4 regions of the Paenibacillus sp. FSL R10-2778 genome follow, and region 2 is predicted to be linked to each of the others. Evidence: riboswitches for the same ligand, from Rfam matches in the RefSeq annotation. Region 2 holds a riboswitch; each other region holds the start of a gene.
What was found. A riboswitch is a leader RNA that binds a small molecule or an ion and turns the genes downstream of it on or off. The one in region 2 is predicted to bind cyclic di-AMP.

Region 1 (3,129 bases), 560 kb from region 2:
GTCAGCGTATCATGCATATTGTTAACACTACCTGTCGTAGCTGCCGTTGTTACCGAAGTGAACAACGAAGATTGCGGGATACCAAAACGTACCTCTTTACCTTCCATGCTACCTTGCGAAGACTCGATCCCCAGCGCATTGATAGCTGGATTGCCTTTGGTTTCCGCATAATAATTCAATCCCAGCAGTAGTACGAACAAGGTCATCATTGCTGTGAAAATCACCCAGCCCTGACGTTTGTTCTTAGCGAACAATCCGTACATATATGGCAGAGAGGCTGGCAGCATCCACATAGAGAGAATCTCCAGCACGTTCGTAAGTGGATTAGGGTTCTCGAAAGGATGCGCTGAATTGGCTCCGAAGAAGCCGCCACCATTCGTACCTAAGTGTTTAATTGATTCCAAAGAAGCGACTGGACCGATAGCGATTTGTTGTGTCTGCCCTTCGAGTGTAGTGACCTCAAGCGATGGCTTGAGCGTTTGTGGCACATGCAATCCTACCAGCACCAATGAAACTAGCAGAGCTAATGGAATGAATACACGAATATGTGCTTTTACGAAGTCCTCGAAAAAGTTCCCGACTGATTTCTGTCCTGTAATCCCTCTGACAAAAGCAACCGCAACAGAAAATCCGCTCGCTGCAGACGTGAACATCATCATCGTGATGACTGCCATTTGTGAAAAATACGATAGTCCCGTCTCCCCGCTATAATGCTGCAGGTTCGTATTGGTCATAAAGCTGATCACCGTATTGAATGAAAGCGTCTGTTCCATATCGGCAATTCCATTCGGGTTCAGCGGCAATCCCCGCTGTAATCTCAGAAAAATATAACTGAAAGCAACCAGTACGATATTAGTTAAAACAAAGCTGAGTGCATACTTCTTCCAGGACATTCCGTCCCGTTTTTTCAGGCCGATCAGCTTATAAATACCTTTCTCTGTGCCTGCAAACCAGCGATCCGTACGATTCGGTTCGTTAGAAAATACATGATATAAATACGTTCCCATCGGCTTGACCAGCAAGATGAGAATTACAATTACGACGACTATTTGCAAAATGCCCATGAATGCCCCTCCTTAAAATTTCTCAGGATGAATCAACGCGTAAACCAGATATAAAAACAACAGTAGGGTAACAGCGATTACTAGAATCACAGCTTATCCCTCCCCGTATCCTCAACTACACCTGCGCACCAGCGCATAAAGCCATAAAATAACCCGTAAATTACAGCTAACGAAGCCACCATATACAGATCCATCATATCTTCCGCACTCCTTCCATTATCCTTGATGAGGTGATCTATCGATTAGAAAATCAGCATCACCACTATGGGAATAGATTACATAGCTCGCACCAAGTCTTTTATAGACCAATCTAGGATTTATTGAACTTGTAATCACAAAAATCGGCTGTGTCGTCCAGGTACGGCACATCTGAATATAGCGGCAGCAAAGCGGAAAGCTGCTCTCAAACAGATATACCCTGCCTACCGGGAACGATGGGCGAAACCAAGTGCTCTGATGGCGGGTATCCACTAGAATAACCTGCTCAATCCCGAGCTCCTCAAGTAAAGCTTTCTCAGCCACATTGTTGGTTAATCCCGCCATCTTAATACCCCTGAACTTCAGAAGTTTAATGAAATGTTCTCCCGCCTTTGTAGGCGCACATACAAGCACATATTCATTCTGATCCGTCATCTTTTTTTCTCCTCCTGCTCATTTACAACAAGGAGGCAACGAAAATCTCCGAAAGGATGTTGACCTATCGTCATTTTCGGGCACAACCTAAAGCTCGGTTGTGTCACGTCATTAGACGCTGCCTTACAAATACCGCTAATGATGAATTTAGCGACCTCTTAGGGGAGGCCTCCATAAATGCTTTGCTTCTAAGAGCACAGCAAAAAGCCACAAAGGATCTCCTCTGTGGCTCGCTAGCGGTCACATTGCACTCATCCTCTCTCCATACGCTTACGAGGTTAGCTGTCGGATTCGGGCGGTGAGAGTCGCCCTACCTGTATAGATGCGAGCTCACTCACACCCTCTACAGGATTCACCCCATAATCTGCTTCCGACTCTCACATCGGCTGCCGATTGTTGGTTCCCCCGCTTTCCTTACCGGAAATTAAGCGGATCAAATATTCGATTGTCGTTGAAACAGGAGTAATCATACTCTTATGCACGAAGACTTGTAAAACCTGAATGATGCCAAAATAATGCAAATTAAAAACTATTTTCCCATTAGATAGCGCTTACTTGATATCTAATCTCTCTATATCTCTTGTTTACTCGAGTTTGGAGCGTTTAATCGCTATCTATAACCCATGTGATTTTATTCACCTTTTTAGAGCGAAAATACTGCAAATTCCCATTATAGGTAGAAACGCAAGAAGCTGAGGCTGAGCGAGAAAGAGGCGCGATAACACGCCATAAATACCTATTTACCTCGTTTTTCAGTCGTAGTCGGCAGGATATGGTTAAAATTGCTCTAAAAGAACATTTTCCGTTTTTTACAGAAAATCTTGAAAAGAGTATGATTCGGGTTGAATCTAATTCATGAAAAACAATCAACGCTGAGTTCCTGCATTCGCAGGGAACGGGGGAACCATCAGGCCACCTGGCCTACTTGGGGTGAATCCAAAGGAGACTGCATAAGTCTCAATAGGTAGGGCGACTCTCACCGTCCGAATCCGACAGCTAACCTCGTAAGCGTAAAGAGAGAGACCCTTGATCCGCCACGCTTTGGCCCAGGTATATCTGCCTGTAATCCAAAACCGCAGCAGAGGTCCTCCTCTTGCTGCGGTTTTTGCGTTACCTGAGCTTATTAGGTGATAGCACGCTGGATGGGGTGAATGTTTTGAAGCACTATTATTTAGGGATACATCAAGGGCTGCTTGAGCCGATAAGTCTAAATTACGTTTGTTTCGGGGCCTTGTGGTTCGAAGAACATAATCACAGGTACATTGTAGGCTATGCATTTGGCCAGAACCAGATCCAAGCCCTTCGCCAGTTCAGCACACCTTCTTCTTGTAAAGACTGTTTAGACTCTAAGATTGTATATGAGATATATAAAAAAATTCGAGAACAACAGCAGCAGCAGGATTGGTCATCGCACCAAAAGCTCCCGTGGTTT
Region 2 (3,129 bases):
CTGAAACGATTTTACGAATTCGCTCCCCAGCATGGTCCGGGTCCGTAAGAATAATAACCCCTCTACGTTCCATAGCAAGCGCGATCTTAGCAATTACAGTCCGGTTTACAGCAGAGCCGCCTGTCTCAATGGTATCCGCTTCTACAGCACGCTTAATGGCTACGGTATCGCTTTTGCCTTCAACGACGATTAATTCCTTAATCATATTTCTTGACTCCTTCCAAAAAAAGCAAAAAGAAGAGGATTCGCTCCTCTTCTTTTGGTTAAAGAATGTATAAGTGATGAGCGGTTGCTCTGCGATCAACGAAATGATCATCCAGCGTTCCTTAACGGTTATCATCACTATAGCTTATCAAAGGATTTTTTGCAAAAGCTTCAGTTCTAGTTAAGCTCAGGTTTCACAGGTCCAATCACATAAACGGTACGTGATTTACGGCCGAAATTACGAGCATGGCTCAGGGAATCATAATAGACATCCACTTTATTGCCTTTAATGGCACCGCCAGTATCCTCTGCACGGCGGAATCCAAGCCCATCGATATAAACCCACCAGCCAATAGGAATTACATTCGGATCTACTGCAATTGTACGACCTTCCGTTACGCGTGTTCCGGAGGCAGTTTTAGTACCTATCCCTGGCTCTTCTGACGAATAAGCTGTCATGGAGACGTTCTTAATCATCTTCTTGTACTCAAAGTCTACGCCAGCCTTGCTTGTGACGTTCTTAGTCTTAGCGCTAACTTTAGTCGTTTTGGAGGTAGTGCTTGATTTGGAAGTTGTTGTAGCTTTAGCAACTACAGTAGGCTTAGGAAGTGCTTTAGTACCAACGGCAATGATCTTATCTTTTGTTACCGTTTGTACTTCCTTGCCGATCATGCGCATAGAGGCCAGTTCTCCGTCTTGATAGATCTTTTCAATATGCTGAACCATGACGCCTGGTTTGCCTGCCTGTGCCACTCTAACTGTTCCCACAGTAAGGGAGGGATCTGCTGTCTTAATAACACGGAAAGGTAAGTTAGTTGTTCGCTGTACCGTTTGCTTGTTGATACGAACGATCTTAATCTCCATGTCAGCAGAGATGGTGGTGTCTAACGAAGGAAAAATCTTATCATAGCCTTCTAGGTTGATACCCAGTTTGTCAATCGCTTGACCGATAGTGTCTTCGGTCGTATATAACGTTTTTGTTGCTCCGTCCGCAGTAAGGCTAAATTTCTGCGCACGATTGATAACGACACGGTCACCGTCTTTTATTTCATCACTCAGACCTAAAGATAATTCATCATGCGGCTGCAGCGAAATTTGCTCTTTCTCCAACACATCACCAAGAAGTGCTTCTCGCGTTTCAAGTGTCTGTGTTTGCCCGTCTATTACTAAAACTAATTGTTTATTACTTTGACCGTGTACGTACAGCAGAATTAACAGCGCGATTGCGATTGAAATCACACCTGCAAGTAAAAGTACGCGAGTATTTACTTGCTCCCACCGTAATGCGAAAGACCTGCTGGATGACTGCGAATCATGGGATACCTCTGGTTGGAATAAGCCCATTCTCTCCATCCTCCTTACATAGCCTCGTCGTCAATTTGTATATCATGAGGACTGAATTTCTTTGACGAAACTATTTGAGATTGTCACAGGATACGCACGTATTAACTTAGCGTCTCCTGCTCATGGATCGCCTGCTCGGCACAGCTACTCCCACACCTGTTATATAACAGTATGCGGGCAACATTCAGTTTATTCAAAAATAAAGAAGCCTAAAAAGAGTTCTCTTGAGGACTCTTTCGTGGCTTCTCCGATGTCAGAATACGCGGGAATGTTTGTGCACGAGGTTGCCTCTCTTACTTGCGCTTACGGGGTTAGCTGTCGGGTTCGGACGAAAGAGAGACGCCCTATTTCAGGTCACCCGCTCACGGCGGTTGCCCTTAAATTCACCCCAAAGACCACGTGAAGAAATCAAATATTGTTCTGCGGCAATTCCTAGTCGTATTCAAGATACAGGCATGCGGCAGTTCAATATTGGTTCCCCCGTTCTCCATACGGAGACTCAGCGAGACGATCCATGAATCAATGGCTGTCACAATAACAACAGCTCACATCACTGAAAAGATGATATCCTGTTTTGATGCATGTTGTAAAGGACGATTCAACCACGTTTACGCAAATATATGGTTAAAATATTGTAATAATCAGCCGTTTTTATATTAAAAAAGTTTAATATATCGGCCATTCTCTATTTTTCACCCGTTTTACTCCTGTTTTCAGACAATCCCAAATCGTTCCAGTGCGTTCGCATACGTAATTTTAGCCAATTCTTCCCATGTTAACCCTTTAATTTCAGCCGCAGCCTCTGCTACTAACTTCACATGAGCACTCTCATTTCGCTTGCCTCGGAAGGGGTGTGGAGTCAAATATGGAGCGTCTGTTTCGATCAATAATCTGTCCAATGGCGTCTGTGCAAGCACCTCTTTAGGCACTCTGGCATTTTTGAACGTGATCGGTCCTCCAAATGACAAATGAAATCCTAGATCTAGACACATTTTTGCGGTTTCCCAGCTGCCTGAGAAAGAATGCATTACGCCACCAATTTCATTTGCTTTTTCCTCCCGTAAAATCCGTACGACATCTTCATGGGCATCACGGTCATGTATACAGATTGGCATTTTTAGTTCACGGGCTAGTCCAATTTGTTTGCGGAAGACCTCCTGCTGCACATCCTTGGGAGAGGTATCCCAATAATAATCCAACCCAATCTCTCCGATGGCCACCACTTTCTCATGGCTGCAAAGAGAGGCGATCCAATCGAGGTCCCCCTCTTTCATATCAATCGCATCCTGTGGATGCCAGCCCACCGCTGCATAAATATAATCATAAGATTCAGCCAGCTTCATCGTTGAAGGGATCGTTTCCCGATTAAATCCAATATTGATCATCTTGCTAACTCCGGCCTCTACTGCACGAGCTATAACTTCCTCGCGATCCTCGTCGAATTGAGGCGCATCTAAATGTGTATGTGTGTCGAACAGATACATTTTAAAGCTCACTCCTTGTTGTTTTTATCAATAGTTCCATAAATATTTGTATTATTTTGCAAAAATCTCTGCTACAGAAGAGGGCAACCGTGTAAGG
Region 3 (3,129 bases), 1.1 Mb from region 2:
AGAAGGTGATCCGGTTTATCATGCGAAAAAAAGTCTGATCGAACATTCCCCAATAGCTATTTTTCGTTATCATGATTATTGGCATCGGCAAGAGCCGGATGGGATTATGATGGGTTTGCTGCGAGAGCTGGATTGGTCAGACTATGTGGAAGAGCAGCAAGCGGCTGCTACGATTCTCACTATTCCTGCTATGACTGTAATGGAAGCTGCTCAGTATATTAAAAGTAAGCTAGGCATCTCTTATGTACGCGCTGCTGGTGACCTGTCTCTGTCCTGCAAACGTGTAGGGATATTAGTAGGTTACAGAGGAGGCGGGATGATGGCTATTCCGCTTTTTAATGATCACAATCTTGATTTAATTATCGCTGGAGAGGGACCAGAGTGGGAGACTCCGGAATATGTGCGGGATGCAGGGCACCAAGGAAAATCTAAAGCGCTCATCATGTTAGGTCATGCGGAGAGTGAAGCGCCGGGGATGAAATATTTAGCTGAAATCTTAGCAGACAAATATCCCATGCTTCCTACCCGGTTCATTGCTGAACAACCCATCTATCAGATGGTTTAATCTGGGGAAATTAAGAGTACGGAATAAATAAACATATTATGGAGAAAATGAAGGGAAACAGGTCACTGAGAAAGGAGTGTTTCAATGGAAATTCCTTTGGAGGCTGATGAAGTATTAAGTCGGATCAAAAAGCTGCAAAGCGACGGAAGCTCAATCAGTAAAAAACAAGTAAAGCAAAGCGACCCAGAGCTTATGAGAAGTGCGCTGTTCTTTTTTCCAAGCTGGGAGCATGCATTGAAAAACGCCGATCTTTTGTAGCCATAGTATTGTAAAAGGAAGCTAAGTGGACAGGGGGAGATCTCTGATTCTGCTTAGCTTTTTTCTTTTTTATGAAATCATTCGTGCTGTTCATGTGAAATAATATTAACAAGCTTGCCAAACGGATCGGGGACATAGAAACGACGAACACCCCAAGGTACAGAAACTGGCCCAATATTGGTATTGAAGATTGTCGTTTCTTATTAAATAGGAAAGTACTGGTGAATCACCCCCTTTTTCGCTTGCTTCAGAGCTGTTTTTCTAAAGAAAACGAGTAAACAAGAGCAAAAGAAAGAGAAAATGAAGAGTATGCTTAATATGAAATGAAAAGCATTGCTTTCAACATTATTTTGACCAGAGCCCTCCTTTACAAGAAAACCTTACAAGAGTATGATTCATCTCAGAACTGAGAATTATCTTAAATTTACAATTACATAAGCAATCCGCTTAATTTCCGTTTCTGGAAAGCGGGGGAACCAACAACTGGCAGCCGATGTGAGAGTCGGCACTGGTTATGGGGTGAATCCTGTTCCGGGTGCATAATATGCATCCCTGCAGGTAGGGCAACTCTCACTGCCCGAATCCGACAGCTAACCTCGTAAGCGTATGGAGAGAGGATGAATGGCGTGTTTAGTGATGAATAGCCACAGAGAATCCCTCTGTGGTTTTTTGCTGCGTTTTTAAGCAGATATAGTCGTAGAATTTATTATGAAAGAGGTGTTACCTTTGCCTATCGCTAAACTGAACGGAACTTCGCTCTATTATGAAATCAATGGAACTGGCACTCCGGTTGTGTTTATCCATGGACATGGATTAACACACAGTATGTTCAAACCACAGCTGGAGTATTTTTCCGATAAATATAAAGTGATTTTGTGCGATTTACGGGGGAATGGCAAGTCTGGTAAACTGCTGGAGGCCCCACATGAGATTATTGAGACGCAATGTCTGGATCTGATTATGCTGTTGAATGACCTAGGTATCCGTGAAGCAGTTTTTGTAGGAATCGCCTATGGTGGCTTAGTCGTTCAGCATATTGCCAAACAATATCCTGAGCGTGTAAAAGCAATTGTGGTCGCGGATAGCTTTTGTAGGACTCACGGATCAACAATAGTAGGGAAAATACAAACTATGGCAGCATATTGCAGTTTACTAATGTATTATCTCCCAAGCGAGCTGGTGTTGCCTTCGATTCGGATGATGTACCGAGAGCGCTGGAGTCTGGCCTACAATGAGATTAGAAGAGGACTGCTGGACAAACGCCCCCGGGAGCTATATCGGCAAAGGCTGGCTACGAGCCATGTTGATTACACCAGATGTTTAAAGGCTTTTAAACGTCCCGCTTTGTGTATTGTAGGGGACTTTAATGAATTTGGAGTGAATTGTATGAAGGAAATGGTGTCTCAGCTGCCGCAGGCGCAGTTGGCGATTATTCCGAACGCATTAGATCCAAGTAATCTGTGCCAACCGGAGCAATTCAATGCGATTCTTCAACGTTTCTTAGAGAAGCAGCAGGGCAGTCAGCAGATTAGCTGATCTATTGGGAGACCTTCACAAGCGAAGCGTTTAAGTGAGAAAAAAGACGTCCAATAGCCAGGGAGCACGAGCTGGCTATTGGACGTCCTTTTGGGTTGAAATTTAGGGGAATTCTCCCTAAAATGAAGGAGATTATGGCTCCTAGAAAGTGGATTAGGGAAATCCTCCCTAATAATAGGATGTTTTTAGGAAGGATTTCAAGGATTTCCCTAATATAATGGACATCCAACTAAAGGCTGGCTTATCAGTAGTAAAATCTACGAATGAGCCAGCCTTTGGTTATTTTACTAACCGATGGATGTTGAACATTTACAAGCATATTGTACCTAGAACGCCACTTAATGTCCCACCCTACCACAGCATCAAATATAGCTCACCCGACGTGGGAAAGAACGGTAGACCTAAGTAGTGATAGTAAGTGTATAGAGGAAGGCGTAACAAGCAGCACATCTGCTACTCTTGCTTTTTGTACAATGCGATCTACTCGTGTAAGATTAAGATAATTCATACTAAAGGAGCTGAGTCATGATGTCTCAAGCTGAAACTATAAAACTGACTTCATTATCTTCAAAAGGGGGCTGCGGCTGCAAAATCGGTCCCGCCGATCTCATGCAGGTTATTCGCAGTCTGCCACCAACTGTTCCTAACCCGGACCTACTAGTAGGTCTTGATACTAGTGATGATGCAGGGGTGTATCGTTTAAGTGATGAATTAGCGTTAGTGCAAACTGTTGATTTTTTCACGCCGATCGTGGATGATCCCTATTCATT
Region 4 (3,129 bases), 1.2 Mb from region 2:
GTTAGTGGACCTAGCCGACCTGCAAACATCGTCAGACAGAGTAGAATCTTACCGATCGCTGACAGTTCCGGAGTTAGCCCCATAGTCAGTCCTACCGTAGCAAAGGCGGAGGTCGTCTCAAACAAGATTGCCAAGAAATTACTGTCTTCAGTTGTGGAGAGTATCATCGACACAGAGGCGATTAACAACAAAGCCAGCAGCGTGATCGTTAATGCCTTGTAGATGCGCTCCTGAGCCAGCCGATAACGGAACAACACAACATCTTCCCGTCCACGCAGCATAGCAATTACAGCACCAATCATCATCGTAAAGGTTGTTGTCTTAATCCCCCCGCCCGTTGAGCCCGGAGAAGCACCAATAAACATAAGAATCACTATAAAAAATTGTGTAGCCTGCCGAAGTCCAGCAATATCTACTGTGTTCGCGCCAGCCGTACGGGGAGACACGGATTGAAAGAAGGCCGATAATATTTTACCGCCGAAATTCAGTGAACCCAGGGTACGAGTGTTAGTAAACTCAAATATAAAAATAACCAAAGCTCCGATCAGAATCAGCCCTGTACTGGTGGACAGGACAACTTTACTATGTAGAGACAGCCTGCGGGTTACCCGAAACTCCACCAGATCTGACATTACAATAAAACCAATCCCGCCGGAGACAATCAGAAACATCACAATAATATTCACAAGCGGATCATATACATAATCAGTTAAACTGCGAAAATCCCCAAAAATATCGAACCCCGCATTATTAAACATAGACACCGCATGAAATATGCCATAATAAATCGCTTTTCCCAACGGCATATCAAAAGCCCAGCGAATAGACAGCAGCACAGCGGCACAGCCTTCTATGACAAGAGAATATATGAGGACTCTCCGGATCAGTCGCACAATTCCTTCCATAGAGCCTTGATTCATGGCTTCCTGTAGGATTAGCCTGTCCCGCAAAGATATTTTACGCTTTAACACCAGTGAAAATAGAGTGGCCATGGTCATAAAACCTAAGCCGCCGATCTGGATCAGAATCATAATTACGGTTTTCCCAAAAATCGTGAACGAAGTTCCGGTATCCAGCACAACAAGCCCTGTAACACAGGTTGCCGACGTTGAAGTAAATAATGCATCAATAAATTCCACGGAATTCCCGCTTGTGCTTGAGATGGGCAGCATAAGCAGCAGGGCCCCTATCAGAATGATCGATGCAAAACCAAGCACCAGTATCTGCGGCGGCGAGAGCTTCAGAAACTTAAATTCAGAAATCCTGCGAAACTGTGAAGCCACTTTGCTCACCTTCTTATCAAAAATTCCAACAAAAAAAGCACTGGAAAACCAATGCTGACTTGGTTCCTGCAGTAAATTAGCCTACGAGGTTAGCTGTCGGATTCGGACTGTGCAGGCTGCCCTATTCGTTCCCAGAACGAAATTCACCCCTGATGAAAGTGCCATTTATCGTGTACACTCCACTTTTCATCACTTCTTATGGTTCCCCCGTTTTCACCAGAAATTCGGCTACTATACAATTGCATACAAATTATATACGTTATTTAGTGAATTCACAAAGACACAATTAATGCTCATTCACATGAAAAAATGCGGTTTAAAGAGACTGCATCAAAAGGAGTGCCTTTTCTCATCACTTTTCCGTGTTTTCCCTGCAATTACACCGATTCTCATCATTCGTGCAGAAATGAACACGATAAAATTCATGGTATAAATTCACATGACTATTCTATACTATCTCTATTACCCATAAAAAGAACATATAATGTTTTTTGTAACCAACCAGGCACTAATACTATAATGGAACATAACATTGTCAGTACATAACAAGGAGGCGTTACATGAATCCCGTCGGCCAGCCCTTACAGCAACGTGCCCTCTCCAAGAGGCTCATCATCTCGGGCATTATCGGTCTTATTCTATTTATTATGTTTCAGATTTCCCCTTCACTGCTTAGTAGCCCTACAGGTGAAGATACCACCGTCATTAGCAAGGCAGAAGCCCGTGACCAAGCCATATTATTTGCAGAACAAAAGCTCAACTACACCGAAGCACCAAACGATCAATGGAATGTACTTTACCAGACGGACTCTTCCTTTTATGGCTATATGTCTCGCGAGAAGCTTGTGGAGGACTACACCAAGAAAAAATTGGATCAAAAATATCCTTTTGATGTCTTTCGGGCAACGCTTACTCCTTCAGCGGAGCAAGAGCCGCAAATCATCGTTGACCTCAATATGTATACCGGTAAGATTGTCGCTTTCTCAAAGGCTGCAAAAGTTACCTCCGAAGAGGGGTTAGGCATCGCTTCCGTTGGTGCAAAAGAGGACAAGGGAGCTGACCTCACTCTAGCGCAGAAGGAGAATCTTGCTCGTCCTTGGCTTCAGGAATGGGAAGTAAATCCTGCCAAGCTACAAATTGAATCGAATACAGGAAGCCATGGGCTAGTGTATACGGATAGTACTGTTCAGGTCGGCGAATCCTTATTGCACTATTATTTTGATTTCAGTGGAGAGCAGGTATCCAGCTTTAATGCCGGATTCACTGCACCGGCTTGGCATACCTCCTACGTACAAGGACAGACCTCTTTAGCGGAAAAGCTAACATTATTCGGTTACGGTATACCCACACTGATTTTAGGAATTCTGGCACTCGTCTACAGTATTCTTAGAAGAGAGCATACTTCCTTTAAACGTGGAGTATTCCTAAGCTCAGCCTATTTTGTAATCATGATGATCAGCACCTATAATATGCTTCCTGAATCAACGGGCGAAGGGCTAGAAGCACAGATTACCTCTGTCATTATGTTTATCATTTATGCTTTGTACAGCCTGCTGATGTCCTCCTTGCTCTACTTCTCTTTAGTGGGCGGCAATGGCCTATGGCGAAAAGAGGAAGGCATGAACCCTTGGCCCCGCGCCAAAGAGCCCGGCTACGGACAATATGTGTTGGACAGTATCCGGGCTGGATACATCTGGGCTTTCGTTCTGCTAGGGGTGCAGACGGTTATGTTCATCATATTATCGTTTACCTTGCACAATTGGTCTACTACAGACGCCACCCAATCTCCTTATAACATGAGATATGCTTGGCTTCTGCCTATCGTCGCATGGCTCGCTGGTTTATC

Region 1: it holds a riboswitch for cyclic di-AMP, as region 2 does, so the genes downstream of both, NST40_RS02690 (hypothetical protein) here and NST40_RS00190 (3D domain-containing protein) in region 2, are expected to answer to the same signal.
Region 3: it holds a riboswitch for cyclic di-AMP, as region 2 does, so the genes downstream of both, NST40_RS26505 (alpha/beta hydrolase) here and NST40_RS00190 (3D domain-containing protein) in region 2, are expected to answer to the same signal.
Region 4: it holds a riboswitch for cyclic di-AMP, as region 2 does, so the genes downstream of both, NST40_RS26040 (TrkH family potassium uptake protein) here and NST40_RS00190 (3D domain-containing protein) in region 2, are expected to answer to the same signal.

What each region holds. Positions count from the first base shown of each region.
Region 1 is NZ_CP151956.1:603,370-606,498, reverse strand. Features, by position in the region: gene kdpA (potassium-transporting ATPase subunit KdpA) at 1-1,064, opposite strand, end outside; gene NST40_RS02690 (hypothetical protein) at 1,281-1,697, opposite strand; cyclic di-AMP (ydaO/yuaA leader) riboswitch at 1,949-2,138, opposite strand; cyclic di-AMP (ydaO/yuaA leader) riboswitch at 2,558-2,722, shown strand; gene NST40_RS02685 (hypothetical protein) at 2,791-3,129, shown strand, end outside.
Region 2 is NZ_CP151956.1:40,980-44,108, reverse strand. Features, by position in the region: gene rnmV (ribonuclease M5) at 1-205, opposite strand, end outside; gene NST40_RS00190 (3D domain-containing protein) at 382-1,548, opposite strand; cyclic di-AMP (ydaO/yuaA leader) riboswitch at 1,834-2,063, opposite strand; gene NST40_RS00185 (TatD family hydrolase) at 2,262-3,032, opposite strand; gene NST40_RS00180 (HD domain-containing protein) at 3,084-3,129, opposite strand, start outside.
Region 3 is NZ_CP151956.1:5,918,697-5,921,825, reverse strand. Features, by position in the region: gene NST40_RS26520 (Nif3-like dinuclear metal center hexameric protein) at 1-565, shown strand, start outside; gene NST40_RS26515 (hypothetical protein) at 650-823, shown strand; partial or broken gene NST40_RS26510 (glyoxalase) at 901-996, opposite strand; cyclic di-AMP (ydaO/yuaA leader) riboswitch at 1,258-1,444, shown strand; gene NST40_RS26505 (alpha/beta hydrolase) at 1,550-2,359, shown strand; gene selD (selenide, water dikinase SelD) at 2,888-3,129, shown strand, end outside.
Region 4 is NZ_CP151956.1:5,808,558-5,811,686, forward strand. Features, by position in the region: gene NST40_RS26040 (TrkH family potassium uptake protein) at 1-1,283, opposite strand, end outside; cyclic di-AMP (ydaO/yuaA leader) riboswitch at 1,348-1,523, opposite strand; gene NST40_RS26045 (CPBP family intramembrane glutamic endopeptidase) at 1,844-3,129, shown strand, end outside.